2 regions of the Halothiobacillus diazotrophicus genome follow, and region 1 is predicted to be linked to the other one. Evidence: predicted binding sites of a transcription regulator. Region 1 holds the regulator's gene; the other holds the start of a gene.
What was found. Region 1 encodes sigma-54, which starts transcription at its own class of promoters, with help from an activator protein. Its sites were predicted from a motif close to TGGCANGNTNCNTGCTT; they were not measured.
Positions count from the first base shown of each region.

Region 2: the regulator sigma-54 is predicted to act here: its motif matches at 9,929-9,945, upstream of A9404_RS00205 (CmpA/NrtA family ABC transporter substrate-binding protein).

Region 1 covers NZ_CP016027.1:243,457-257,985, reverse strand. The annotation lists gene murA (UDP-N-acetylglucosamine 1-carboxyvinyltransferase) at 1-452, opposite strand, end outside; gene A9404_RS01180 (STAS domain-containing protein) at 523-837, opposite strand; gene A9404_RS01175 (MlaC/ttg2D family ABC transporter substrate-binding protein) at 845-1,489, opposite strand; gene A9404_RS01170 (TolC family protein) at 1,486-2,850, opposite strand; gene mlaD (outer membrane lipid asymmetry maintenance protein MlaD) at 2,847-3,308, opposite strand; gene mlaE (lipid asymmetry maintenance ABC transporter permease subunit MlaE) at 3,312-4,112, opposite strand; gene A9404_RS01155 (ABC transporter ATP-binding protein) at 4,112-4,948, opposite strand; gene A9404_RS01150 (hypothetical protein) at 4,945-5,457, opposite strand; gene A9404_RS01145 (formylglycine-generating enzyme family protein) at 5,454-6,299, opposite strand; gene A9404_RS01135 (KpsF/GutQ family sugar-phosphate isomerase) at 6,636-7,607, shown strand; gene A9404_RS01130 (KdsC family phosphatase) at 7,619-8,146, shown strand; gene lptC (LPS export ABC transporter periplasmic protein LptC) at 8,161-8,832, shown strand; gene lptA (lipopolysaccharide transport periplasmic protein LptA) at 8,829-9,440, shown strand; gene lptB (LPS export ABC transporter ATP-binding protein) at 9,455-10,189, shown strand; gene A9404_RS01110 (RNA polymerase factor sigma-54) at 10,397-11,905, shown strand; gene hpf (ribosome hibernation-promoting factor, HPF/YfiA family) at 11,924-12,214, shown strand; gene A9404_RS01100 (PTS sugar transporter subunit IIA) at 12,381-12,863, shown strand; gene A9404_RS01095 (hypothetical protein) at 12,903-13,781, shown strand; gene rapZ (RNase adapter RapZ) at 13,870-14,529, shown strand, end outside.
Region 2 covers NZ_CP016027.1:51,928-66,456, forward strand. The annotation lists gene A9404_RS00170 (nitrate reductase) at 1-1,263, opposite strand, end outside; gene nirD (nitrite reductase small subunit NirD) at 1,260-1,601, opposite strand; gene nirB (nitrite reductase large subunit NirB) at 1,598-4,054, opposite strand; gene A9404_RS00185 (CmpA/NrtA family ABC transporter substrate-binding protein) at 4,051-5,421, opposite strand; gene A9404_RS00190 (bifunctional protein-serine/threonine kinase/phosphatase) at 5,721-7,460, opposite strand; gene A9404_RS00195 (MFS transporter) at 7,474-8,754, opposite strand; gene A9404_RS00200 (ANTAR domain-containing response regulator) at 9,035-9,613, opposite strand; gene A9404_RS00205 (CmpA/NrtA family ABC transporter substrate-binding protein) at 10,074-11,489, shown strand; gene A9404_RS00210 (ABC transporter permease) at 11,549-12,553, shown strand; gene A9404_RS00215 (ABC transporter ATP-binding protein) at 12,582-13,373, shown strand; gene A9404_RS00220 (uracil-DNA glycosylase family protein) at 13,390-14,013, opposite strand; gene A9404_RS00225 (YidH family protein) at 14,112-14,483, shown strand.

The DNA.
Region 1 (14,529 bases):
TCCTTGGCCTCTGCCGTGATGTAGCCGTTTTCGACCTTGACGTCGGCGCCCAGTGACATGAGCCCGTGCAGGTGGATATCCACGGGCCGGGAACCGATCGCGCAGCCGCCGGGCAGGGACACCTGGGCACGACCGAAGCGCGCCAGCATGGGGCCCAGCACGAGAATGGATGCCCGCATGGTGCAGACGAGATCATAGGGCGCGATCAGCTTGTTCACGGTACTGGCGTCGATCTCGACGCTCATCTTGTCGGAAATCGTCAGCGTGGCACCCATCCCGCCGAGGAGTTCCATCATTGTGGTCACGTCCTGAAGGTGGGGTACGTTTTCGATCACGCAGGGCGTTTCGCAGAGGAGGCCCGCGGCCATGATGGGCAGTACGGCGTTCTTGGCACCGGAGATCCGCACGTCGCCCGTCAGGGGTTTTCCACCCCGAATCATTAACTTGTTCATTGATTTCGCTTAGTTATCGTGAACCCCGCGACGCTGCGCAGGGCACCGGGGGCGGCCACGGCTGGGCACGCTATAAACCGTCTACCGCCAGTAAATCCTTGAGACCGTAGACCGTCATCATCGGCTGAAGCGCCTTAGGGGGGTGAGTGTAACGCACAGAGACGGAACGCGCTGCCGCTTGAGACTGCCAGCACAGCAAAAAGGCGAGACCGGCCGTGTCGATGGCCCGCACCTGACCGAGGGCGACCTCCATACGCGTACCGGGCACCTGACCGTCGAGTTCGGGTAGATCGAAAGAAGCAAGCCGCTCGATCTGCGAGCGGACAAGCGCACCGCGCAGCATGATCTTGCCCGGTTCGGTCACCAGGGTGATCGACTCGGACATCGACTGCTCATCCATTGTTCTGGCTTTTCAGCGTATCGATCAGGCTGCCCAGCCCTTTCTGCTGGATGACCTGAGCAAAGCTGCCCCGATAATTGTTGACGAGACTGATGCCATCGATGATGACGTCGTAGGCCTTCCACGCATCGCCGTCCTGGACCATCCGATACTCCACGGGCACCCGCCCCAGATCCCCGCCACTCAACATGGACTGAACCACGATCTCGTCCGCTTCGGCACCCGGCTTCGTACCGGTCACCTCGATCTTCTGGTTGCCCAGTTTGGACAAGGGCCCGGCATAGGTACGCACCAGCAGCTGCTCGAACTGATCCGTAAACGCGGTTTTCTGCGCCGGCGTCGCCGTGCGCCAGTACCGTCCCAGCACCAATCGGCTCATGCGCTCCGAATCGATATGCGGCAGCAGTACCTGGCGGACGATCGTCAGCAATGCCTTGGGATCCTTGTTGACCTCATCCTGGTGACTCGCGATCTCCTTGATGATCTGATCCGCGGTACTCTGCGCCGTCTTGACAGCCATCTCCGGCGTTGGTTTGGCAGCGACAGCGGTCGTCAGCATGCCGGCCATCAGCCAGCCAATCAGCCCCCAGAAAAATTGACGACTCAAGGTCGTTCGCGCCATAGCATGGTGAATCATTGCGGATAGTCTCCTGTCGCGATTTTCAGTTGGGCCACTTGCATGTTGAAGTCGTTCACGGCGCGCAGATAATCCACCTGCGTCACCGTATTGGCCTTAACGGCCTCGGCGAGTTTGCCGCCATCGATCAGGCCAGCCTGGAAATCCAGGAAGCTCGAAATCATCCAGCGCTTGGCGGCGACCCGTGCCTTGTCCAGTGCCGCTATCTCGGTCTTCAGCGCATGGACCGAGTGATAGGCCTCTGCCACCTGGTACGGGATACCAACCTGCGCCAGCTGCGCCTTGGCAACGACGCCACGCATCTCGGCCTCCGCATCACTGACATTGGCCGCAATCACACCGGGATTGAAATCCCACTTGATGCCCAGCACCGGCGTGACCAACGCCTGATTCAACGGGTCATAAATATAGGGATTGTTGATCTGATCGCGCCCCGGGGTGAATTCCGCAGACGCCACGACACCGGCGTAGATATTCGGATAGCGCTCGGATTTGCGCGCCTGCACATAGGCGCGCATCGCGCTGAGACCTGATTCGGCCATGTGCATTTCCGGACGATCAAGCAGCGCCTGGTTGGCAAATTTTTCCAAACTGCCTTCAGGAACCGTGACCGGCTCGACATGGTCGTCGGCCACGGTCAGGGAATCGTGAATCGGCACGCCAATGATGGTTTTCAGCCCGTCCAGCGCAATTTTTTCGACGCCTTCCGCTTCGGCAATATAGCGATCGAGCTGCCCCAGGCCATTTTCCAGCGCATAGACATCACGCAGCGATCCCTGTCCGGCATCGGCCTTCTTCTGCAGCGGTTTTTCAGACTCGGCCAGCTGATTGCGGACCCCGGTCAGGAATTGCCGGGTGTCGCGTGCCGTGAGGTAACCATAGTAGGCACGCCGTACGGTCAGCCAGGTCTCACCCTTGGCCAGGGCGACCTGATCCGCCTTGACCTGCTTGTTGTACTGGGCAGCCGTCTTGTAATTCTCGAGCTTGCCGAAGGTGTACAGCGGCTTGATGATCGAGGCCATGATGCCGGATGTGACCGTGATCCCGTCGTCAATCGTGTTGCCGCCCGCACGAAGCGTACAGCTCTGCCCGGCCGGACAGGTATTCGTTCCGTTGGTGAAGATGCCGTCCTTGGCCCGTGGCGCCAGGGCCGCATACAAGTTCACGCTGGCCCGAATGCCGCCCTCCCCCTCAACACGATGAATCAGGGCCTGAGCCGCCGCCACATTGGCGCGCTGCTCCTCGATCCGCGGATCGGCATTCAGCGCCATTTCCGTGGCCTGTTGCAGATTGACGGTCTGGGCCTGGGCAACCGCACTGACCAGACTCAAGGCCCATAGCAAATGCTGGACGTGTCTCATTTTTCCGCTGCCTTATTGAAAAGAAACTTGGATATCACTTTTTCCAGAATGACCGCCGACTGCGTCATGGCAATCCGATCTCCGTTTTTCAACACCTTGGTATCCCCACCGGGTGAAATCTCGATGTACTGGGCGCCGAGCAGGCCGGCGGTGTAGATGCTGGCAAAGGAATCCTTGGGCAGGTTGTTGTACTGGTTGCCAATCACCATCGTGACGACCGCTTCGAACGTCTTGGGATCGACGGTAATCCGCTCGACCCGGCCGATGGTCATCCCGGCCAGCTTTACCGGAGAACGGTCGGTCAGACCGCCGACATTGTCGAACTCCGCCGTCAGCGTATAGCCATGGATGGACGTGCTGCCGAAGTTGCTCCACTTCAGGGTCAGCAGCAGCATGGCGACGATCCCCGCCAGAACAAAGGCGCCCACCACGATTTCAATGCCACGTTGTGTATTCATTACTTAAGCCCCAAACATCCAGGCAGTCAAAACAAAATCCAGCCCCAGCACGGTCAGGGAACTCAACACCACGGTACGCGTCGTCGCCCGGGAAATCCCCAGGGAGGTCGGCTCGGCATCATACCCCTCGAAGACGGCAATCAGGCCGATCACGAAACCGAACGCCAAGCTTTTGATCACGCCGTTGAGTACATCTTCAACCGGTGCCATCTGCTGCTGGATCTGTCCCCAGTAGGACGCGGCATCTACACCGAGCACCACGACACCGATCAGATAACCACCAAGAATGCCCACCAGGGAGAACAGTGCCGCCAGCAGCGGCATGGCAAACAGCGCGCCCCAGAACCGTGGCGCCACAACCCGGCGCAACGGATCGACCGCCATCATTTCCATGGCGGACAACTGCTCAGTAGTCTTCATCAGGGCAATTTCCGCCGTGATTGCCGAGCCGGCACGGCCCGCGAACAACAGGGCCGTCACGACAGGCCCCAGCTCACGGACCAGGGAGAGCGCCACCATCACGCCGAGCGATTCGGTTGCATTGAATTTAGACAGGATATTGTACCCCTGCAGCCCCAGCACCAGACCGACGAACGCGCCGGAGATCAGGATAATCACCAGCGAGAGGACACCGATGGCATAAACCTCCTGGACAATCAGGCGCGGCCGCGTCCAGGCCGGAATCAATCGGAGGAAGACAGCACCGGTAAAAAAGGCCATCCGACCGGTGTGCTGCGCCGCCGACAACACCCAGCGCCCCAATAGCGCCAGAAAGTCACCCAGCGTGTTGACCCATGCCTGCACTATCTGGACTCCTGATCGAAATGGGTGAGACTCGACAAACCGAGCGCATCCGCAAGCAGCCGCTGCCCGGAGTCGGATTGCCCCGTGGCCGCATCGGGGTCCGCATCCAGGAACTGGCGCAGAAACGGCGACTGCGCCTTCTGAGCCATCAAATCTTCCGGCGTTCCCGCCCCGACCACGCGCCCTTCATTGATCACATAAACCTGATCGGCAATGGACAGGGCTTCGGACACGTCATGCGACACCAGCACGCTGGTCAGCCCCAGCGCGCTATTCAAGGAAGCGATCAATCGCAGAAGCACCCCGAGATTGATCGGATCCTGTCCCGTGAAGGGCTCATCGTAAAGCATGAGCTCGGGGTCCAGGGCAAGCGCCCGCGCCAGTGCGACACGTCGCGCCATGCCCCCGGACAGCTCTGCTGGCATCTGATCGGCGGCAGCCAGCAGCCCGACGGCCTGTAGCTTCAACGCGACGATCCGCTGAATGAGTGCTTCAGGCAGATGCGAATGCTCCCGCAACGGGAAGGCTACATTTTCCCGCGCCGTCAGATCCGTGAACAGTGCACCGTTCTGAAACAGCATGCCGAGCCGGCGACGCATGGCCAACAGATCGTTCCGACCGGCCCGCCCCATATTCAGGCCATTGACCATCACCTTGCCGGACCTCGCCTTGATCTGCCCGCCGATAAGCCGCAGCAGCGTGGTCTTTCCGGTACCGGATGGCCCCATGATCGCCGTGATCTTGCCGCGGGGGATCGACAGATCCACCGAGTCGAGAATCACTCGCCGGCCGCGGGAAAAGGAAACCCGTTCGAATTGGATATAGGGTTCCATCATAGCCCCATGAGCTCTACGAGCGTTTGCAAGCGCTCCATCGTCGGTACGGAAGGTTGATCGCCGTCGACAAACAAGGCACAGGGCACTTCAGGCGCCTGCGCGATGAACGACTCGATCCATGTACGGAGCAGTTTCGGCTGATCCTGTGCCGGGATCAGGCCAACCCGGCACCCACTGGCGGCCGCGTCCGGGCGCCAGAGTGCCTCGTCTGGAGCAAGCCGAATCACGGGGAGATCGGCATGGTCGACCAGCCAGTCGGTAAACGGCGACTGGGCGGCACCTGCCCCCCGCTCAAGGACGGCGAGCACCGGTTTCGGCGCATCGGCCACGGCGGCCAGGGCGTCGGCCGCATCGGCATCCGTATCGGCGATCCATACGGCACTCGTCATCATCACAAGGTAATTGTTGCGCCAGTCGTCCGGCATGCCTTCCGGGTAGAAGTCCTGGATCAGCGAGGTCGCCAGACGCTGTCGGAACCCGACCCAGATCGATCGTCTCGAGGAATTCACGCAGGCAACTCCCGAAGCAGCCTGAAACTCAGGTTCAAATCGAATTCATGCTCGAAACGCTGGGCACGTGAGGCGCTCCGGCAGGCGCCGGGCCCGTCGAACCAGGAGCCACCGCGCACGACGCGGAAACGACGATCATGCTTGTCCGGACTCTGGAAGGGCTGATCACCGACCCGGGCATTCAGTCGATAGCCGCTGCGCCAATGATCCAGGGTCAGTTCCTGCATATTGCCATGCACCTCGTGCAGCCCCCAGGCATTGGGCGGCAGGCTACCGACCGGCACGGGCCGTCCGATCCCGCAGAGGAACAGCCCTCGGGTGCAGTGCAGGCCGCCGGCGCAATTGACTTCTTCGCGCCGGATCTTGTCTCCGAAATAGAACATGGTGTCGGTACCCGCCCGCGCGGCATATTCCCATTCGGACTCGGTGGGTAGACGGTACCGCTGGCCGGTTTCCCGGGAAAGCCAGTCCGCGTAGGCCACTGCATCATGAAACGAGACGTTGTAGATCGGAAAGTCCAGATCATGCCATGAGTAGGCGCGCGGCCGACGATGCCCCGTCGCCATCAGGAACTGGTTGTACTCGCGACGGCGAATGGCGCCCGTCGTCAAGGCGAATGCTCGGGGAAAGTGCACCTCGTGTCGCGGCATCTCAACCGGCTGGACCTGGTACTCACCCTGCCGGGCGCCCATCCAGAACGACCCCGGAGGAATCACGGCAACCGTCGGAGCGGGGCTGCCATCACGCAACGTATCGGCAAAATGAGGCGCGCAGCCCAATGCCTGGGCGGCCGCCTGTTGACGAACCGTCGCATCAGCCAGAAATTCCGATTCCCGTTTCACGGACACTGCTCCCACCGAAACCCCTCCCCCCTAATCGACACAACGCCCTTGTACACCACATCGGCAAGTCTGTGACTCCGCATCGCAACCCTGGCCACGACCCGATAAAACACCAGGTTGTTCGCATGCGAAATAATAGCGAGACTAACATTTATTTGTCCCGCCTGCTGTGCAAATTTGTAACGCCTTGCCGCACAATCCTGCCTCGCAAATTCCGGGGGCATCGCCCGCTGCGCCGCCCATGCCGCCTATAGAAATCAACCGGATTGAGGGCGGGACGGCGTCGGCTGCTATACTGCCTTGCCTTTTTTGTGTGCATCATCATATCGAATATCTATGAATCCCAATAACCTTCTGGCAATGGCTAAGCAAGTCATTGATATCGAAACCCAAGCCTGTCTGGCCCTGAGCGAGCGAATCGACGAGGCCTTCGTCAACGCCTGCGAACTGATGCTCCGCTGCGAAGGTCGGGTGATCGTGACGGGCATGGGAAAATCAGGCCACATCGGGGGCAAGATCGCCGCCACGCTGGCCAGCACCGGCACACCGGCCTTCTTTGTCCACCCCGGCGAGGCCAGTCATGGCGACCTCGGGATGATCACCCGCAAGGATGTCGTGCTCGCCCTGTCCAACTCGGGAGAAACCGCCGAAGTACTGGCCATCCTTCCGGTGATCAAGCGCCTGGGGAGCCCCCTGATCGCGATGACCGGCAAACCGCAATCGACTCTGGCACAGGCTGCTGATGCACATCTAAATACATCCGTAGCCCGGGAAGCCTGCCCGCTGAATCTGGCACCGACCGCCAGCACAACCGCCGCCCTCGTGATGGGCGACGCTCTGGCCGTCGCGCTGCTCGACGCGCGTGCCTTCCAGCCCGAGGATTTCGCCCTGTCGCACCCTGGTGGGGCACTGGGCCGTCGCCTGCTGCTGCGGGTGCGCGACGTGATGCATACCGGGGAACGCATTCCCAAGGTCCAGTACAACCAGACGATCAAGCAGACCCTGATCACCATCTCCTCCGGCGGACTGGGGATGGCCGCCGTCATCGATGACGACGAGAAATTGCTGGGTTTGTTCACCGACGGGGATTTGCGCCGCATCCTGGACCAGACCGAATTCGATCTCAATCTGCCAATCGAAAAAGTGATGACCCGCAACCCCAGAACCTGCAGCGAAGACATCCTGGCGGCCGAAGCCATGGCCATCATGGAGCGCGACAAGATCAATGGATTGCTCGTGCTCGACGACAACCGGACCGTCATCGGCGCATTGAACATGCACGACCTGCTTCGCGCTGGCGTTGCCTGAGGGATACGTACATGAGTCAAACCGATTTGTTGACCCGCCTGAAACAGATCCGGGCACTGGTGCTCGACGTGGACGGTGTCCTGACGGATGGACGCCTCCATTTCACGGAGCAGGGGGAGGAACACAAGGTGTTTCATTCCCGGGATGGTCACGGCATCAAACTTGCACAAAAGATCGGCATCGAGGTGTCGATCATTTCCGGCCGGGCGTCCCCCGCGCTGCGCCATCGGGCCGAGAATCTCGGCATCCGGCACTGCATGATCGGCATCAAGGACAAGGGGCCGGCCCTGGAGGAGCTGGCTCGAACCCTGGACGTCGAGCTCCAGGCCATTGCCGTGATGGGCGACGACGTGATTGATCTCCCCATGCTCAACCGCGCCGGTGTTTCCGCAACCGTGGCCGATGCGCCCGCCGCCATCCGCGCCCGGGTGGACTGGGTGACGACCCTGGGCGGTGGACAGGGTGCCGTCCGCGAGTTCATCGATCTACTTATCGATGCCCGCGACGCCTGGTCGACCGTCATCGCCGATCATCAGTAGGAACGACGTCAACCGTGCCCCAGAACGTCATCAGTCAGATCACGCTCGCGACACTGCTGTTCGTGGTGCTCGGGTTCCTGCTTTGGCGCAACAATCTGGAACATGCGGGCCCGCAAACAGGACATGCAGCAGAAACCGACCAGCGTTTCACCGGATTTGTCGCCAGACAGTTCGGGGCATCCGGCCAGCTCCAGTGGACGCTCCATGGCAAAACCGTACAGCACGATACGGGCGATCGTGGGTATGCGATGTCAGCCCCCGAACTCATCGTCTCGGACCGCCAGCACGCCGGGCCGCCATGGCGACTCGCCGCACCGATCGGCACGGCCGACGAGGCGCTGACCGACATCCGCTTGAGCGGCGGGGTAATCGGGCAACGCGCCGCGTACAATCGGCAGGGTCCACTCCGTTTCCGCAGCGAGACGCTCGACATCTCGCCCAGAACGGACACCGCACGCAGTGACGACAAGAGCCGGTTCGCGGAACTCGATGACCAGGGCAACCCGGTCTGGTCCAGCGACGCCACAAGCTTCCGTCTGAACTACCGGGAACAGCGACTCGAACAGTCCCAAGTTCAGGACAGCTATCGTCCCGCCGCAACAGTACAGACACCAACCCCCGCGACACGTCAACCAGACGATTCCCCTTCTTCCCAGGACCAGACCGCCCTCGGAGCGCAGCCATGATACAGAACCCATTCCACACGCCCGCACTGCAGGAGTACCCGACATCACGAACGGGGACGTCGCTGATCGCCCTGACGCTGGCAGCCCTGGCACTGGCAAGCCCGAACGCGTTTGCCGCCAAGGCCGACCGGAGCAAGCCGATCGAGGTGTCGGCCAACGAAAAAATCACCGACTACAAGAATGGCACCAGCGTCTATACCGGTCAGGTCGTCATCGATCAGGGTAGCCTGCATGCCACCGGCGACAAGGCCACGCTGTACGTCAAGAACGGTCAACTGGTTCGCGCCGAACTGGACGGGAAGCCCGCCACCTTTCAGGAACTGGATGAAAAAAACCAGCTGGTGAAGGGTTCCGCCACCCACGCCACCTACCTGGCGACCGAACAGAAAATCGTCCTGACCGGAAATGCCCAACTGAACCGTCAGGGCGATCGTCTCGCCGCCCAGCGCATCACCTACAACATGAAGGATGAAGTCGTTCAGGCCGGAGGCCCCGATAACGGTGGCCGCGTGCATGTCACCATCCAGCCGCGGAACAAGAAGGAAAACCCGTCATCCACGGATGACACACCATCCGGAAATACCTCGACGCAATCCGTCAAACCGTAATGCAAGACCAGAACATGAAGCAGCCACCCGTATTGTTCGTGGAGTCCCTCGTCAAGCACTACGGCGCGCGTGCCGTCGTCCAAGGCGTCTCGCTGGAAGTGCAGGCGGGGGAAGTCGTCGGCCTTCTCGGGCCGAACGGCGCCGGCAAGACGACCAGTTTCTACATGATCGTCGGCCTCGTTGCCGCCGATCAGGGGCAGATCTGGTTGAACGGGCAGGACATCACCCTGCTGCCGGTGGACGAAAGAGCCCACCTGGGACTCGGCTACCTCCCGCAGGAGGCATCGGTGTTCCGCAAGCTCACCGTCGAGCAGAACATCATGGGCGTGCTAGAGCTGAGGCGCGATCTCAGCCCAGTTCAACGACAGACGACACTGGAAAGCCTGCTGGGCGAACTGCATATCCGCTCCATCCGTCGCAATCTCGGGCAGGCCCTTTCCGGGGGCGAACGTCGGCGGGTTGAAATTGCTCGGGCACTGGCCGCTAACCCCAGCGTCATTCTGCTGGACGAACCGTTCGCTGGCGTCGACCCGATATCCGTCATCGACATCCAGCGGATCGTCACGCATCTGAGCGAGCGCGGCATCGCCGTTTTGATCACGGATCACAACGTCCGCGAGACCCTCGGCGTCTGCGAGCGTGCCTATATCGTTTCCGATGGGCAGATCCTGGCCGAAGGCACGCCCCAGGCGATTCTCGCCAACGAGCAAGTCCGTGCGGTGTATCTCGGACAGCATTTCACCCTCTGATCACGCCCGCTCGCGGCGATTCACTCGGGGACAATTCGATGCGTTGGCGCAGATGCAATCCCATATTGGCGGACCGTGTTTTTCAGTTAAACTAACTCACATGTTCATAATCCTGCGATCGACAATCCCCTACCCAGCCACCTCTGATGCCGACGGAACATCAGACAAGATTCATTTGCCCCAAGATCACGCCGGGCTCGCCCAGTCATGAAAGCCGGCCTGGAACTTCGCCTGGGGCAAAGCCTCTCGATGACGCCGCAATTGCAGCAGTCGATTCGATTGCTGCAGCTCTCCACACTGGAACTCGCACTGGAGATTCAGCAGGCAGTCGAAACCAACCCGCTGCTGGAAATTGCCGACACTGACGACTTCTCTGAAGGCGAGGGTCCCTCGTCCGAACTGGCCGAGGGCAGCGAGACGGTCGATTCGGACTATCAGGAAGACCCCAATGCGCTTGCCGGCGAAGCCCTGCTCTCGGGCACGGACGAAACCACGCCGGAGGATCCGTTCACCGTGGATTCGCAGTGGGAGGACTACTACGAATCCGACGGCAGCACCTCATTCAGCGCGCCGGAAAACAATCACGACGAATTCGATCCCTACGCGACGACCTCCAGCGGCGTCGAAAGCCTCCGGGATCATCTGCTGAGTCAGATCCACCTGACCCATCTGACGCAGCGCGATACGGCCATCGCCGCCGCCCTGATCGAGTCGATCGACAACATGGGGTACCTCGCGGACAGCCTGGAAGAAATTCACGCCATGCTGATCGAAGATTGGCCGAACCTCCAGATCGAGGACATCACGACCGTCCTACATCTCATCCAGTCTCTCGACCCGATTGGCGTAGGCGCCCGAGATCTCAACGAATGCCTCTGCCTGCAGCTGCAGCACAAACCGAAAGATCTGCCCTATCGCGACGTCGCCATGCGGATCTGCGAACAGAACCTCATCGAAACCATTGCCCAGCGCGAGTACCAACAGGCACAACGGGCCCTCGGCGTGGATCAGACCGCGCTTGAAGGCGCCCTGATGATTCTGCAGGGCCTCGATCCCCGACCGGGATCCAGTGTCGGTTCCGTCGCAGCGGATTACCTGATTCCGGACGTGCTGGTCAGTTTCCGGAACAATGCCTGGCATGTGGACCTGAACCCGGAAATCGCGCCGAAACTTCGGGTCAACCAGACCTATGCCCGCATGATCAACCGCAGCTCGCGCGGTGAGGACGCCAGCTACATCCGCAGCCATCTGCAGGAAGCGCGCTGGTTCATCAAGAGTCTGCGCAGCCGGAATGAAACCCTGCTCAACGTGGCCCGGGCCATCGTCGCCCATCAGACAGAATTTCTCGAACAGGGCGAAGTGGCGATGAAGCCCCTCGTCCTCCGGGAAATCGCCGACGAACTCTCCCTCCACGAGTCGACGGTCAGTCGGGTCACCACCCAGAAGTTCATGCTGACCCCGCGCGGCACCTTCGAATTCAAGTACTTCTTCTCCAGTCATGTCGGCACCAGCGACGGCGGCGAATGTTCGGCCACGGCCATTCGCGCCATGATCAAGAAGCTGGTGAATGAGGAAAACCCCCGCAAGCCCTTGTCGGACGCCAAGATCGCCGACCTGCTTACCGAACAAGGCATCGATGTCGCTCGGCGCACGATTGCCAAGTACCGCGAGGCGATGGGCATCGCCTCGTCCACCGACCGAAAGCGCCTGATCTAAGGCCTAAAGGAGCTCACCATGCAAATTGAAATCACCGGACATCATGTCGACATCACCGATGCGCTCAGGGACCATGTGGAAAACAAGTTCGAGCGGCTCAAGCGACATTTCGACAAGGTGATCAACGTTCATGTCATTCTGACGGTGGAAAAGAAGATCCAGAAAGCAGAAGCCACACTGCACATGAGCGGCAACGATGTCCACGCCGACGCATCCTCCGAGGACATGTACGCCTCCGTGGACGCCATGGTCGACAAGCTGGACCGCCAGATCGTCAAGCACAAGGAAAAAATGACCGAGCACCGCTGATCGAGACACGATCTTACGCTCGATAAACGCACAACCATGAGCCAATTAATCGGGGTATCGCATTCACTTGCGTGCCCCGACTGACTTTTTGGAGTATCCTCTTGCTCGATTTTTACCGGTCCCGTCCCGCTCACCCACAGCATTCCAACCTGCGAACAGGTGCTTCATGAACATCGCTGAACTGTTCCCCTTGCAGCACATTCTGATCGATGAGGTCTATCAAAGCCGCAAACGGGTTCTCGAAGTTCTCGCCGGCCTGCTGGCCGATGACCAACTGGGCGGCCAAAGCGCGACCCACATCTACGAAATCCTGATCGAACGCGAACGGCTGGGTTGTACCGCAATCGGCCATGGCATCGCGATTCCCCATGGCCGGGATAGCGAAACGCTGCGTCCGCGCGGCGCGCTGATCCGCCTGACCGAAGGGATCGATTTCGGTGCGTCGGACAACGAGCCGGTCAATCTGATTATCGGGTTCATCGTCCCGGAAGAATGCCCCGAAGCACACCTGATGGTATTGGGCTCCCTGGCAGAGCACCTGTCCAGCCCGGATGACCGTGACGCCATCATGCAGGCGCAAAGCCCCGAGCGCGTGCGCAACCTGCTCATCGAATGGCTGCACGATCCGCCAGCCGCCGATGCCGAATAAGCGTCGGTTCCTGTCGCGATATCCGCATTGAGCCACCCGATGCACCGCGCCGTCCCCGTCATTCAGCCTCTGGACGCCAAACACCCGACGGATACCCGGGACCCGGTCTATCGCCGTCTCTTCGACCCAGAGTCCGCCTTCGATCGCCTGAACCCCCTCGATCCGAAACCGATCGCCCTGATCGACGCACCGTTACGGCGCGCCCTGAGCGAGCGTAATGATCCGGTTCCGACCTATGCCGAAATCTGGATTCTCTGCGACATCACCCCCGAGGAGGTTCCGACCTGGGTTGCCACGCAAGCCCGTACGGCCGCCAACATCCTCCACTGCACGATGACCGTGGACGAAATCTCCGAATGGCTCAGGACCCATCGGCAGAGCGCCACGCAACATTGGCAGCATGGCGTCTTCATGGAGGTTGCCGGATCAGGTGTACTGATCACGGGGGAATCGGGTATCGGCAAGAGCGAATTGGCCCTGGAACTGCTTTCCCGCGGCCACCGTCTGATCGCGGACGACGCGCCGTGCTTCGTGCGCGGCAATCAGGGCATCGAGGGAAGCTGCCCGGAAACCATCCGCGACCATCTGGAAGTCCGCGGCCTCGGGATCATCGATGTCCGCGCCCTGTTTGGCGACAACGCCCTGAAAAAGCGAAAAAACCTCCGCCTGATCATCGAGTTGTATGCGGCGGACCATCGGTCGATGCGCGCCGAGTCCCGGCTTCATGGCGAACGGAGCAAGGTGAGCATTTGCGGTGAAGAGCTCCCATTGTTCCGATTACCCGTGGCTCCGGGTCGAAACATCGCCGTCTTCGTCGAAACCGTGGTCCGTCAACATAATCTGGAACGATCGACGACCGGTGAGCGCCTGCTGGGCCAGCCGTATGCCGCCCAGTGGCACCCCTACCCGGAAAAATGAGCGGCGCGCTGGTGGTCAGATCCCGCTATCCGGCACAATGTCGACGTAATAGTCGGCACCGGGTCCGGATACAGATACACTAGCGCCAATGCAACACATGCTCGCCATCCCCGAAACCGTACTGATTGTCACCGGACAATCGGGCTCCGGGAAATCTATTGCCCTGGCAGCCCTGGAGGATGCAGGTTTCTACTGCATCGACAACTTGCCCCCCGAACTGCTGGACAATCTCCTGTTGCTCTTCAGGCAGGGCGAGATCAATGCGCGCGGGATCGCCATCAGTATCGATGCACGCTCGCCTGAAGCCGCACTGAATGCCCTGCCGGCACGAATCCAGAGTCTTCGGAAAACCTATGAAAACCTGAAGATACAGAGTCTCTTCCTAGAAGCCAGCGAAGCGCGCCTCGTTGCCCGATTCAGCGAGACGCGACGACGCCACCCGCTTTCCCCGAAGGTCGAACATCTGCTCGAAGCCATTCAGCGGGAGGCCGAACTGCTGGCCCCGATGCGCCATCAGGCCGACCTGATCATCGACACGAGCCATACGAGCATCCACCAGTTCCGTGAGGATATCCGCAACCGGATCCTCGAAGGCGCCCGGCGCGGTCCGCTGATCCTGCTGCAATCCTTCGGCTTCAAGAACGGCATTCCGCTGGACAGCGACTTCCTGTTCGATATCCGCCACCTGCCCAACCCGCACTGGCTACCGGATCTCAGGCCCCATGGCGGCAAGACGACCCAGGTCATC
Region 2 (14,529 bases), 190 kb from region 1:
GCAGGCAGCGAGGGCGGCACGCACCTGATTCGCATTGGGCAGGCTGAAGGCCGGGTTGGTGGCGACGATCCAGATGGCCTTGATATGGCCGTCCTGCAGACCCTTGAACATGTCGACGGCCTTCAGGCCGGGCGCGCGGGCCACGCGGTCGCTCTGCCAGAAGCGCGCCACGCGGTCGATGTCCGCCGGCGTGAAGCCCTGGTGGGCGGCCAGCTGGTTGGCGAGCCCGCCCACTTCGCGGCCGCCCATGGCGTTGGGCTGGCCGGTGATGGAAAAGGGACCCATGGCGGGCTTTCCGATCCGCCCCGTTGCGAGATGACAGTTGATCAGGGCATTGCCCTTGTCCGTACCGCTGGCGGACTGGTTCAGGCCCTGGGACCAGAGTGTGACGGTCCGTTCGGTCTTCGCGAACAGATCGAAGAACCGTTCCAGGTCCGCCTGGGGCAGGCCGCAGCGCTGGGCGACGGTTTCGATGTCCGGCGCATCGTGCCGGGCCGCAGCGAGCGTTTCGTCGAAACCGTCCACATGGTGGTGGACGAAGTCCATGTCCAGCTTGCCCGCCTGTGCCAGGGCGACGAGCAGACCGTTGAACAGCAGGGCATCGGTGCCCGGCGCCAGCGGCAGGTGCAGGTCGGCGATGTCGCAGGTGGCGGTACGACGGGGATCGATGACGACGAAGGTCATCTCCGGGCGACGTTCCTTGGCCGCAACCAGGCGCTGGAAGACGACCGGGTGTGCCCAGGCGGTATTCGAACCGGTCAGGACGACGAGGTCGGCCTGTTCCAGATCGTCATAGGACACGGGAACGGTGTCGGCACCGAACGCCCGGTTGTGGGCCGCCACGGCCGAGGACATGCACAGGCGGGAATTGGTGTCGATGTTGGCGGTGCCGATGAAGCCCTTCATCAGCTTGTTCGCCACGTAATAGTCTTCAGTCAGGATCTGGCCGGAGACGTACATGGCCACCGAGTTCGGTCCATATTCCTCGATGGTGCGCCGGAAACCCTCCGCGATGCGATCCATCGCCGTGTTCCAGTCGGTTTCCTGCAATGCACCGTCGGGCTGGCGGATCTTGGGCGCCGTCAGCCGATGGGGCAGATCGAGGGTTTCGGCGAGCGCCGAACCCTTCGAGCACAGCCGACCGTAGTTGGCCGGGTGTTCCTTGTCGCCCGCGACCGACCATTGCCCGCTGGCGTCATCCTGTCGGGCGATGACCCCGCAGCCGACGCCGCAATACGGACAGGTGGTGCGGAATTCGTTCATGCCGCGGAACCGCCGAGTTCGATGGAGACGATACCGTCCACGATCCGGGTCTGGAAGGTATGCGTGCAACCGTGGTCGGGTGCCACCGCCTCGCCGCTGTCGAGTTCGATGACCCAACCGTGCAGCGGGCAGGTCACGCTCTCGCCATGAACGATGCCCTGCGAGAGCGGCCCCTGCTTGTGCGGGCATTGGTCGCGAACCGCGAACACGGTGTCCTTGGCGGTGCGGAAGATGGCGATCGGCAGGCCGTTATGCTGCACGACGCGCGATCCCAGGCGCGGGATATCGGCCAGCGGGCCGACCGTGTACCAGTGGTTTGTTTCCGGGTTCTGACTCATGACAACTCCAATACGGGGGCAAATTCGTGGCGGGCGACGCCGTCGGCGCGCTCTTTCCAGGGATCGGTCTGGCTGAATTTCTGGCTGTGCATGAAGCGGGCCGCCAGTTCGGCACGGCCGACCGGATCCTCGATCAGGCGGCGCTGGACGTAAGGCAGGCCGACGCGCTCGATCCAGGGGGCCGTGCGGTCCAGATAGTGCGCTTCCTCGCGGTACAGCTGGATGAAGGCCGTGGTGTACTCGATCACTTCCTCTTCGGTTGCCACCTTGCAGAGGAAGTCCGTGACGCGCACCTTGATGCCGGCGTTGCCGCCGACGTGGAGTTCATAGCCCGAATCCACGCAGACGACGCCCAGATCCTTGACCGTGGCTTCCGCGCAGTTGCGCGGGCAGCCGGAGACGGCGATCTTGAACTTGTGCGGCATCCAGGAGCCCCAGGTGATCTGCTCCAGCTTGATGCCGAGGCCGGTCGAGTCCTGGGTGCCGAAGCGGCACCATTCCTTGCCCACGCAGGTCTTCACCGTGCGCAGGGCCTTGCCGTAACCATGACCGGAGACGAAACCGGCGGCGCTCAGGTCGCGCCAGACGTCCGGCAACTGGTCCTTCTTCACGCCCAGCAGATCGATGCGCTGACCGCCGGTGATCTTCACGGTCGGGATCTCATACTTGTCCGCGACGTCGGCAATGGCGCGCAGTTCGTTGGGCTTGGTCACGCCGCCCCAGATCCGCGGAATCACCGAGTAGGTGCCGTCCTTCTGGATATTGGCGTGTACGCGTTCGTTGATGAAGCGGGATTGCGGGTCGTCCTGATAGGTTTCCGGCCAGGCGCAGAGCAGATAGAAGTTCAAGGCGGGGCGGCACTTGGCGCAACCGTCGGGCGTCTTCCACTTCATCTCGGCAAAGATGGCCGGGATGGTGGTGAGTTCGTGTCGATAGATGGCCGTGCGCACCTCGTCGTGGGTGGCATCGGTGCAGCCGCACATCGGCTTGACGGAGGGGGCGGCCGAGTAGTCGCCGCCCAGGGTCGAAGCCAGCAGGTCTTCCACGAGGCCGGTACAGGAGCCGCAGGAAGCCGCCGCCTTGGTGTGCGCGCGAACCTCGTCCAGCGTGAAGAGCTTGTGTTCCTTGATGGCCTTGGTGATGTCGCCCTTGCACACGCCGTTACAGCCGCAGATTTCCGCATCGTCGGGCAGGTTGGCGATGCGTGCCTTGGCGCCGTGACCGGAGTCGCCGACGTGGGCCTGACCGAAGAGCAGCTGCTCGCGCTGGGCCGTGACATCGGTGCCGTCGCGCATCAGCTGGAAATACCAGGCGCCGTCCATGGTGTCGCCGATCATCACCGCGCCTTCGATGCGGTTTTCCTTGAGGATGAGTTTCTTGTAGACGCCGCGGGCCGCATCGGCCAGCACGATTTCCTCATGCTCCGGACCGGCATGGATCTCGCCGGCGGAAAATACGTCGATGCCGGTGACCTTCAGCTTGGTGGAGGTCATGGAACCGGTGTACTTGCCAATCCCGTAGCGCGCCAGGTGGTTGGCGCAGACCTTGGCCTGTTCGAACAGCGGCGCAACGAGGCCGTAGCATTGCTTGCGGTGCTGTACGCACTCGCCCACGGAGTAGATCTTCGGGTCGTAGGTGAGCATGGTGTCGTCGACCACGATGCCCTGCTCGCAATGAATGCGGCTGGCGAGGGCGACGTCGATGTTCGGGCGGATACCGGCGGCCATGACCACGAGATCGGCGGGCAGGGTCGTGCCGTCGGCCAATTCGACGCTGCTCACGCGATCCGTGCCATGCAGGGTTTTGGTGTTGGCGTTCAGGCGGATCTTGATGCCGCGATCGGTCAGGGACTGTTCCAGCAGGCGGCCGGCAGCCGGGTCGAGCTGGCGATCCATGAGATTGCCGTTGCGGTGCAGGACGGTCACGTTCATACCGTGCGTGACGAGGCCGGCAGCGGCTTCGAGCCCCAGCAGACCGCCACCGATGACGATGGCATGGCCGCCCGGCTTGCAGGCCGCCAGCATGGTGTCGACGTCGGCGATGCTGCGGAAACCGACGACGCCGGGCAGCTCGGCGCCGGGAATGGGCGGAATGAAGGCGCGCGAGCCGGTGGCGATGATGGCGCGGTCATAGGGGAATTTCTGCCCGTCCGCCGTGATGATCTCGCAACGCAGGCGGTCGATCCGTTCGACACGGATACCCTTGTGCAGGGTGATGCCGTTCTTCGCATACCAGTCGTCGTCATTGAGCATGATGTCGGGAATGGTCTGCTCCCCGGCCAGTACCGGCGAGAGCATGATGCGGTTGTAGTTGGCCCAGGGTTCGTCGCCGATGACGGTGATGTCGTACATGTCCGGCGCGAGCTTCAGCAGCTCCTCCAGCGTACGGACGCCCGCCATGCCGTTGCCGATGAGGACGAGGCGCGGTTTGGTCTCAGGGGTTTGTGCGGTCATGGCAGATACTCCAGTTCGGTCATGTTCGAATCGATGGTGCTGTTCAGCAGTGTCAGGTGTTCCAGCGTGGGAATCAGGTGGTTGATGCCCGTCGCGGGGGAATTGGTCCGGTCGCCTTCGACGAAGGACGACAGATAGCCGGTGATGTCGAAGGGGTTGAACGTGCTCTGATCGAAGAATACGTCCGGTCCCTGGATCAGCGGCCCCGGCGTGGCCGGCGAAAGGGTCCAGTGATGCTGGTGCAGTCCTTCGGGGAGATAGTCGATGGTCGGTGTCCCCATATCGAGGGTCTGCGCGGCATGGCGGAACAGGGCCGGACGGTAGCTGCGCTCCGCGATGACGCGCAGATCGATGGCCCGGTTGATATGCCCCCAACGCAGCATCTGTGCCAGGTAGAACACGGCGTGGGAGCGCCAGGGGAATTGGGCGTTGTCCCGGGAGAAACGCAGCCACGGAATGCCGTTGGCATTCTCGTCCCCGGATAGGCCAGGCAGGAGCAGGTTCATCGGTTGGCCGATCCAGCGAGGGTCCGCCAGCCAGATGGCTGCGGTTCGGCGGTTTTCCTCCGAGGCATCGAGCCACATGCCCGCTTCCATGAGTGCCGTGATCAGGGCCAGATGCTGATCGGGATTGCATTCGGCCCACTGTTCGCTGACGGCCAGCATCTTTTCGGACTTGTTGGCCCAGAGCATCGGCCCTGTGGCAATCAGGACGCCCGGCGGCTGGTCACCCTCAACGACGGGCTGGCAGGCAATGGTGCCCCAAGGCTCGCCGACGCAGAAGCCATCGATGACGCCGTCGCGCAGGCGTTGCGGCATCAATTGCGGGGGGTAGTAGACGACTTCGACGTCCTTGATCGGATCGATGCCGCCCGCTGCCAACCAGCTGCAGAGTTCGTAGTAATGCGTGGAGTAGGGGTGGACGGCCGCGAAGCGAAGTTTCCGGCGCCGATTCGTTTGTTCGCTCGGGTCGCGCAGCAGTTCGCCAAGCCGGTGGGCGGATTCCAGCGGGGCTGGACTTTCGGAGGAAGCATCGAGCTGTTTCGCAAGCGGTCGAGCCATTACGATGGCGTTGCCACCCAGCCCGAGGCTGAGCGAACTGCACAAGGGCTCCGAAAGTCTGTCGAGTCGGAGGTTTGCCGCCAGCAGCATGGGGGCGAGCAGATGGGCACCGTCCAGCAGGCCGAGTGCCAGCTTGTCGCGGACGTTCGCCCAGGATGGCTCCCGACTGATCTCCACATTCAGACCATGCCGCGCGAACAGATCGAGATGTTCGGCAACGGCCAGCGGGGCGCAGTCGGTGAGACCGACGAATCCCAGCCGAATCGGCTGGCCCGTTCCAGAATCAGTCGCTGTGTTGTTGGACATTTCCCGGTGAAACCCCATCTTGGATTACAAAACGAAAAAGCGCCTTTGTGGCCGTCGGACCTGAGTCCGAGTGCTCACAAAGACGCCATTGTCTTTACATTACTCATTGGTGCCGCCGTCAAGGCCGCCATTGGCCTACGCTGACACTTTACCAGGTATAAGCATTTTCTGTGCCATTTTCGAACTTAAGCGAATTCATGCGGTTATCTTCAGCGTCAACTCGTTTTTGCACCAATAGCGTGCAAACGAGTTTGGCGGCGTATGAAGATGGGGCGTTGATGACGCGACTACGCGAGAGATCACGCGTGTGTTAACCCCCACAGCGAAAGCATCAGGCAGATGAACAGAAATAGGGAGACTAATTGCCAGAATCGGACAGGATTCCGCTGTAATAGGGGTCTGGCTGGGGGAAGCCCTTGAGCTTGACCACTTAGGCCCTGTTCGAGTTCGAAGGCGAATTCCATGCTGTCTTGCGGTCGCTCGGCAGGATCCGTGCTCAGCGCCTTGTCGAGCAGATGATCCAGCCATAGCGGGAGATCTGGTCGTAAGGTGCATAGGGACTTACGCTTGGCAAATCGCGGATGGCTGAAGGGTTCAATCTCGCCGTACGGGTAACTTCGGGTGAAAAGGTAGAATAGGGTGACGGCGAGGGCGTACACGTCCGTTGCCGTGTTTCCGCGCTCGCCATCGAACTGCTCGGGAGCCATGAAGCTGGGGGTTCCAGGTATGGCGTTCACAAGTGCGGGATCGTTGCGATCTTCCCAGCCAGGAAGTCGCGCGACACCGAGGTCGAGCAGCTTGAGTTCTCGATTTTCGAGTAGCAGGACGTTTTCGGGTTTGATGTCGCGATGGATGATCCGCTGGCGGTGGAGCGCATACAGTGCCTTGGCCAATTGAACGCCGATTCGCCCTCCCGTCGTCAGGCCGATGGGGTGCTGTTGCTCGATGAATGCACTCAATGTCTGGCCCGTGTAGTAGGGCATGACGGAATAGAGACAACTTTGCCGAGCCCTTGGGAGGGTGATGATTTCGGCGATCCAGGGGCTATGCACCCTACTGCCGATCAGTGCTTCTCGGACGAAAGCGGCACGATATTCTCGGTCGCTGGCAACGCGGGGTTGCGGAAACTTGAGGACGACCGGACGGGGTTGCTTCTCCGCGGCATCCGTCTCCTGGGCAAGCATTAACCGACTATAGCGGCCATTGGAGATCGTGCGAATCAGCTGAAACCCATCGATGATTTCCCCTGCTGCGGGTGGCTCCTTGATGGGGAGAAGACCAAAAGTCGTTTCGAGGTGATGGCGGTCCGTTGCCGGCAGACCGCGAATATGCACAACGAGCGCGGTGACGTTGTCCTGACTGCCCTGCCGTAGTGCCTCTGCCACGATTCGCTCACTAAGTACCTGAGGTTCCGTGCCGCTTGCCAACAGGTCGCGAAGCGTTTCGGTGCTCAAGGCGCCATGGACACCGTCGCTACAGAGCAGAAGGCGGTCGTTGACCTGAAGTTCGCGGGTTTGGTGGTCGACGCGAATCTGCTCCTCGAGTCCGACGGCCCGATAGAGTACATGCTGAAGATCCGGTTGTTTGAGGGTATGGTCCTCGGTCAGAATTTCACAGTGCCCCGCCTGAAGGAGATAGGCTCGGGAATCCCCAATATGGACGACATGGAGATTCCGGCCGCGCAGAATCAATGCCGTAAATGTCGTAGCCATGCCTGAAAGATTCGGATCCTGTCGTCCCTGCGCATGGATCCAGCTGTTGATTGCCCCGAGGGAGCGAGCCGCCAGCGCCTCGATGCCAAGTGTATCGGCAAGCGCATAAAAGCCTTCTAGAAAATTTCCGACGGTGAGCTCGGCGGCGATACGACCGCCTGCGTGACCACCCACGCCGTCCGCCACGCAGAAGGTGGCCCCGCGAAGGCTGAGCGCCGGTTCGTTCGGTATGACTGCACCAACGAAATCCTGATTCTCTCCCCGTCGACCGGGATCGGTCGCGAAACCGAAGTCGACTTGCAGCCCAGGCGTTTCGATGTCGGTCATCTTCGAGGGTGCGTCATACTCGAGCGCCGGAGGTGGCGCCCCAGGTCGTGCGCCAGCGGTGGCGGACACGCACCAGGCCGATAATGCCGATCACGGGCAGGGCGGCAAATACCAGGAAACCGAGCATGAAGCTGTGGGTGTTGCCGTAGGAGATGCCAAGCGCCTTCGCGAGCAGAAAGCCCCCGATGCCGCCTGCCGCACCGATCAGCCCGGTCATCACGCCGATTTCGCCACGGAAGCGGAGTGGGACGAGTTGGAACACGGAACCGTTACCCATACCAAGGCCGATGGCGCCGATGAAGAACACCAGGGTCGAGATCCAGGCGATCGCCGGCATGGTGGACAGGCTCCATCCGGCGACCTTCGCGTTCGTGAGGTCGGCGGCAGGCGGCATGGCCGCGCTTGGCATGAAGGCGACCGTGAGATAGCTGAGTGCGACGATGCCGAACAGAATCGTCAGGGCGCGAATTCCGCCCATGCGATCGGCCACGTAACCCCCGACCGGACGGAATAGGGAGCCTGCCGCCACTACGATGGCCACCATCAGGCCGGCGGTGATGCCGGACACGTGGTGCCAGATGGTGAAGTACAGAGGCAGCGCGTTACCGAGGCCGACAAAACCGCCAAAGGTGATCGAATAGAAGAACATGAACCACCAGCTGTCCGGGTCGCGCAGGAGCAGACCGTAGTTTTTCAACGTCACGGGTTTGCGCGCCTCGGGGGCGTCTTTGGCCATCAGGCTGTAGGCGATAAAGATGATGACCAAGGGGATCAGCAGGAATCCGAACACCTGTTGCCAGCCGTAGACCTCCGCCAGCCATGGCACGATCATCGAATCCAGGACGACGCCCAGGTTGCCTGCCCCGGCGATGCCGAGCACGATGCCCTGGAATTTCGGCGGATACCAGCGGCTCGCCTGGGGCAGCGCCACGGCGAAACTGGCGCCCGCCAGACCGAGGAATACGCCCAGGATTTCCACGGCGAGTTTGGAGTGCAGGCCGAACAGGAACACATAGGCCATGGCGGCCATGACCAGGATCTGGGCAAACTGTCCCGCCCGCTTTGGCCCGATTTGATCGGCCAACATCCCGAGAGGAATGCGCAGCAGGGCACCGAAGAGGATGGGGATGGCCACCAGGGTGAATTTCTCGCTGAGCGGGATGTTCAGATCCTGGGTGATGTACAGGGAGAGCGGGCCGAGGACCACCCAGACCATGAAGGAGACGTCGAAGTAGAGAAAGGCCGCGAGTAACGTGGGCCAGTGGCCGGCCTGCTTGAATTCCTTGAGATTCATGGGGCTCCCTGCGGGATCGGGCCCGCGCAATGCTGTCGGTGGATGGGTTCTTTGACTTAGGTAAAGACAAAAGGTGCCCGGCTGCGCGAGAGAACTCGGCGGCTCTGGACACCTTTGTCGACTTTTCGGCTGAACCCACATTGGTTCAACGGCGGGCATTAGAGCATTTTTTTTCCTGGGGCGTAAGCCCCGGTGATCGCATCGTCCGGGGCGGCCAAGGACGGTGTGTTCGCGTCGTGTCTCGCGGCTATGGATCAGCGACGGCCTGGCTTCATGCGGCTCAGCGCAGCAGTTCCTCGGCAGTAATCAGCATGCGGGCGATCTCGATAAGTCGGGCGTTCCGGTCCATGGCCATCTTGCGAAGGGCGGCGTAGGCGGCTGGTTCGTCCATATTTTTGGCCCGCATGAGGATGCCTTTCGCACGTTCGATGTCCTTGCGTTCCGCGAGTTGGTTGCGGGTGGTTTCCAGCTCGGATTTCAGCGCCTGGTGCTCCTTGAAGCGGGCGATGGCGACATCCATGATCGGGCGGAGCCGACGGGGGTCGAGCCCATCGACGACATAGGCGCTGACCCCGCTGGCGATCGCTTCGTTGATGGTCTGACTGTCGCTTTGTTCCGCGAACATGACGATCGGACGGGGGATTTCGTTCGTGATCAGCCGCATGGCTTCGAGCGTGTCCCGGTCGGGAAGCGCCATGTCGATCAGGATGACGTCCGGCTTGTTTTGATGGACGGCCGTCAGGATGTCGTCATTGGCCCCGAGCAGTGCCACGACCTTGTGGCCGAGGTCGAGCATGGCCTGCTCCAGGACGGCGGTACGATCCGGGTTCTGGTCGATGATGATGACTTTCAGTGCCATGTTGGACGTATTTCGGTTTCCTTTGCAACGGCGCCAATGCAAAGCACTGCAACCACTGGATCGGTGAGGTGGGCTGGCAGGGTTCTATCGCGCAGAACGTGAAGCATGCCAGCGCCCGCAATTTTTCAATGTCGTTTGCCATAAAGCAAGCATAAGCCAAGCCAGATCGGTCGAGACGGTTTTATCCCGATTTTCCTGCTCCCTCCAAGAATATCGCGCCAATCGAGTGCAGGCCGTGTCTGATTCTGGTGCGTGGGCAGGGGGGGGTCTCGTGTGAATATTGGTAACCATATGTATTTTATATGGAAAAATAATTGGCACCCGTCTTGCATAGTTGTTTGTCGTTGATGGGCCAACGGTGGTCTGTCTGCTAATCGAAGGGTGATGAGCAATGGCGCTCACGCGGGATAGTCCTGCGTGGGCGTTTTTTTTTGCAAATTTTGATGAGGTACAGAAGATCATGACGGATTCAAAGGCTTTTAACGCACAGCGACGCAACTTCCTGAAAATGACGGCGACCGCCGCAGCAGTCGGCACCGCCCTCGGCAGCGGTCTGGCAGCGATGCCCGTGTGGGCGGATGAAAAGCTCGGCTATCCCGAGAAGCCGCAACTGACCTTCGGCTTCATCAAACTCACCGACATGGCGCCGTTGGCCATTGCCTACGAAAAGGGCTTCTTCGAGGACGAAGGACTCTACGTTTCCCTGCAGGCTCAGGCGAACTGGAAAGTACTGCTCGACGGCGTTGTGAGCGGCACGCTCGACGGCGCACACATGCTGGCGGGGCAACCGCTGGCGGCGACGATCGGCTACGGTACCAAGGCCCACATCATCACGCCGTACTCCATGGATCTGAATGGCAACGGCATCACGGTTTCCAACCAGGTGTGGGCCGATATGCTGCCCAATCTGCCCAAGCAGCCGGATGGCAAGCCGGTGCACCCGATTTCGGCGAAATACCTCAAGCCGGTGGTCGACGAGTACAAGAAGGAAGGCAAGCCGTTCAAGATGGGCATGGTGTTCCCGGTATCCACGCATAACTACTATCTGCGCTACTGGCTTGCCGCGGGCGGTCTGAATCCGGGCTTCTACAATCCCCTCAAGGGCGATACATCCGGTCAGCTTAATGCCGACGTGCTGCTGTCCGTCACGCCGCCGCCGCAGATGCCGGCGACGCTGCAGGCGGGCACCATCGACGGCTACTGTGTGGGCGAGCCGTGGAACGAGCAGGCGATCGTCAAGGGCATCGGCGTGCCGGTGATCACCGACTACGAAATCTGGCAGAACAATCCGGAGAAGGTCTTCGGCATGACGGCGGATTTCGTCAAGAAATATCCGAACACGGCCGTTCGGGTGGTCAAGGCATTGATCCGTGCCGGTTACTGGCTGGATGCGAACAACAACGCCAATCGGGAAGAGGCGGTGAAGATCCTGTCCAAGCCGCAGTACGTGGGTGCCGATCCATCCGTGATCGCCAAGTCCATGACCGGTACCTTCGAATACGAGAAGGGGGACATCCGCAAGGTGCCGGACTTCAACGTGTTCTTCCGTTACAACGCGACCTATCCGTTCTATTCGGATGCCGTCTGGTTCCTGACCCAGATGCGCCGCTGGGGTCAGATTCCGACCGAAAAGACCGATGCCTGGTACGCGGAAACCGCCAAGTCGGTCTACCGTCCGGACATCTATCAACGTGCGGCAATGGCCCTGATTGCCGAAGGCAAGTTCAAGCCGTCCGACTTCCCGGACTTCGCCAAGGAGACGGGTTACAAGCCGGCTACCGCGAACTTCATCGACGGCGTGACCTACGACGGTACCAAGCCCAACGCGTACCTGAAGAGTTTCACCCTGGGTCTGAAGGGTGATCAGACCATCTAACGCGTCGGTCGTCCGGTCAGGGTGGCCGGGCGCCTTCCAGTCACATTCGGGAGTTTTCCATGACTAAGAACATGTCTCTACCGGCCTTTCTCATGCCGGTCGTCAAGTTGCTGCGGGGCGAAAATCCGCGCGATCAGCTGGCGATCATGGGACGAACCTTGGGTTTGCCCTTGATCGGGATCGCCGTATTCCTGGTGATCTGGTCGGTGGTGGCCGAACAGATTCATACCTCGCTGGGTACCTTTCCGGGCCCGGTGCAGGTTGCGACGCAGGCCGACAACCTGTATCAGGAGTACGAACAGGCTCAGAAAAAAGAGGCGGCTTTCTATGCGCGCCAGAAAGAGCGCGATGCCGAGCGGATGGCCAAGGATCCGAGCTACAAGCCGGTCATCATTCCCTACACCGGCCAGCCGACCTTTTTCAGCCAGATCGGGACCAGTCTCTTCACGGTGCTTTCGGGCTTCATCGTCGCGTCGTTGATCGCGATTCCGATCGGCATTGCCATCGGGCTTTCGTCGGGGCTGTATGCGGCGATCAATCCATTGATCCAGTTGTTCCGACCCGTGTCGCCGCTGGCCTGGCTGCCGCTGGTGACCATCGTCGTCAGTGCGGTGTACGTCAGCAGCGATCCGATGTTCTCGAAGTCCTATCTCGTGTCCATGATTACGGTGCTGCTGTGCTGTCTGTGGCCGACGATCATCAATACGGCCGTGGGCGTGGCCCAAGTCAGCCAGGACCTGAAGAACGTATCCCGCGTCCTGCGTCTGGGCTGGCTGACCCATGTGCGCCGCATCGTGCTGCCGTCCGCCGTGCCGATGATGTTCACCGGTCTTCGCCTCTCCCTGTCCATCGCCTGGATGGTGCTGATTGCGGCCGAGATGCTGGCGCAGAACCCGGGTCTGGGCAAATTCGTGTGGGATCAGTTCCAGAACGGCTCTTCCGATTCGCTCAGCCGCATCATGGTGGCGGTCATCGTGATCGGCCTGATCGGCTTCATCCTCGATCGCATCATGCTCATGCTGCAACGCTGGGTTTCCTGGGACAAGGGCGCAGTACTGCGTTGAACGAATAAGAATTGAGGAGTAAATCAAGATGAGTACGGCCCACTTGGAATTAAGTCAGGTTTCGATCGACTTCCCCACGTCGAACGGTATGTTCCGGGCGTTGGACAAGGTCGATCTCAAGATCGATCGGGGCGAGTTCGTTTCGCTGATCGGCCACTCGGGCTGCGGCAAGTCGACGGTGCTGAACATCGTCGCCGGCTTGTATCAGGCCACGGAAGGCGGCGTCCTGCTGGAAAACCGGGAGGTGACCGAACCGGGTCCCGAGCGTGCCGTCGTGTTCCAGAACCACTCGCTGCTGCCCTGGCTGACGGCCTACGAGAACGTCGAACTGGCGGTGCAGCAGGTGTTCAAGGGAAAGAAGACCAAGGCCGAGATGAAGGATTGGATCGAGCACAACCTGAAACTGGTGCATATGGACCATGCCATGCACAAGCGGCCTGATCAGATCTCCGGCGGGATGAAGCAGCGGGTGGGGATTGCCCGTGCGTTGGCGATGCAGCCCTCGGTGATGCTGATGGACGAACCGTTCGGTGCGCTGGACGCCCTGACGCGGGCGCATCTGCAGGATTCGCTGATGGAGATCCAGGCGGATCTCAAGAACACCGTGATCATGATCACCCACGACGTGGACGAGGCGGTGCTGCTCTCCGACCGTATCGTGATGATGACCAATGGTCCGGCGGCGACGATCGGCGAGATTCTCTCGGTCGAGCTGCCGCGTCCGCGCGACCGGCTGGCCCTGGCGGACGATCCCCAGTACAACCACTATCGGCACGAGGTGTTGAAGTTCCTGTACGAGAAGCAGCGCAAGCCGGCATAGCGTGGCCGCATCGCCCTCAAGGCATGGCGCGTTCGGACGGATTCAACGGGGTGGCGGGCATGAGAATGTCCGCCACCCTTTTTTGCAGCGCGGGAATCACGTCGCGCTCGAACCAGTCATGCTGTTTCAGCCAGCGGTTGTTGCGCGGGCTGGGGTGCGGCAGGGGGATGATGTCCGGCCAGTGTTTCTGCCAATCCGCCACCACTGTCGACACGCCGGGATTCCGCCCATAGTCGGGCAGATGATAGGCGATGGCGTAGCGGCCGATGACGACGGTCAATCGAATGTTGGGCAGCCGCGCCAGCAGGGGCGCACGCCAAGTGTCGGCACATTCCGGCCTCGGGGGCAGGTCGCCGGATTTTCCTGTCCCCGGATAGCAGAACCCCATGGGAACGATGGCCATGGCAGTCGGGTCATAGAACTGGCTGCGATCGATGCCCAGCCAGGTCCGAAGGCGGTCTCCGCTGGGATCGTTGAAAGGCAGGCCGGTCTTGTGCACCCGCGTGCCGGGCGCCTGTCCCACGATCAGGATTTTCGCGAGTTCGGCTGCCTGCAGAACGGGACGCGGACCCAGCGGGAGGTGGGGCGCACAGAGGCGGCAATCCCGGATTTCGGTCAGAAGCTCCTCAAGGTTTTGCATGATCGGCGCCTTTTTTCATCGAATCGGGCTAGAGTACAAGCAGTGTCGCAGGTGTGCGAGCCTGAGGGCGGGGCGTCAATGAAGGGCAGGGGGGCAAGATGTCGGACTTGAACGATCCACGGGTATTCTTCGCGGCGGAGCGTACGCTCATGGCCTGGAATCGGACCGGGCTGACCCTGATGGCCTTCGGTTTTGTGATCGAACGGTTCGATCTCTTCGTCAACATGCTCGCCAAGATGCCCCCGGCCCAGATGTCCCGGGGGGTATCGTTCTGGATCGGTCTTTCCTTCATCCTGCTGGGCGCGGTCGTGTGTGCGGTGGCGATCAAGCAGTACCGGACGACGCTCGATACCTTGCGACCCGTCGAGATTCCGCCCGGGTACTGGGTGCACATGGGGGTGCTGACCAATGCCCTGGTGGCTTTGCTCGGGTTGGCACTGACCGGCTATCTGTTCACGCACCAGGCCTGATCACCGGCCCCCGTGCGTTGTGGGATTTGCAGGGGGCAAAAAAAGA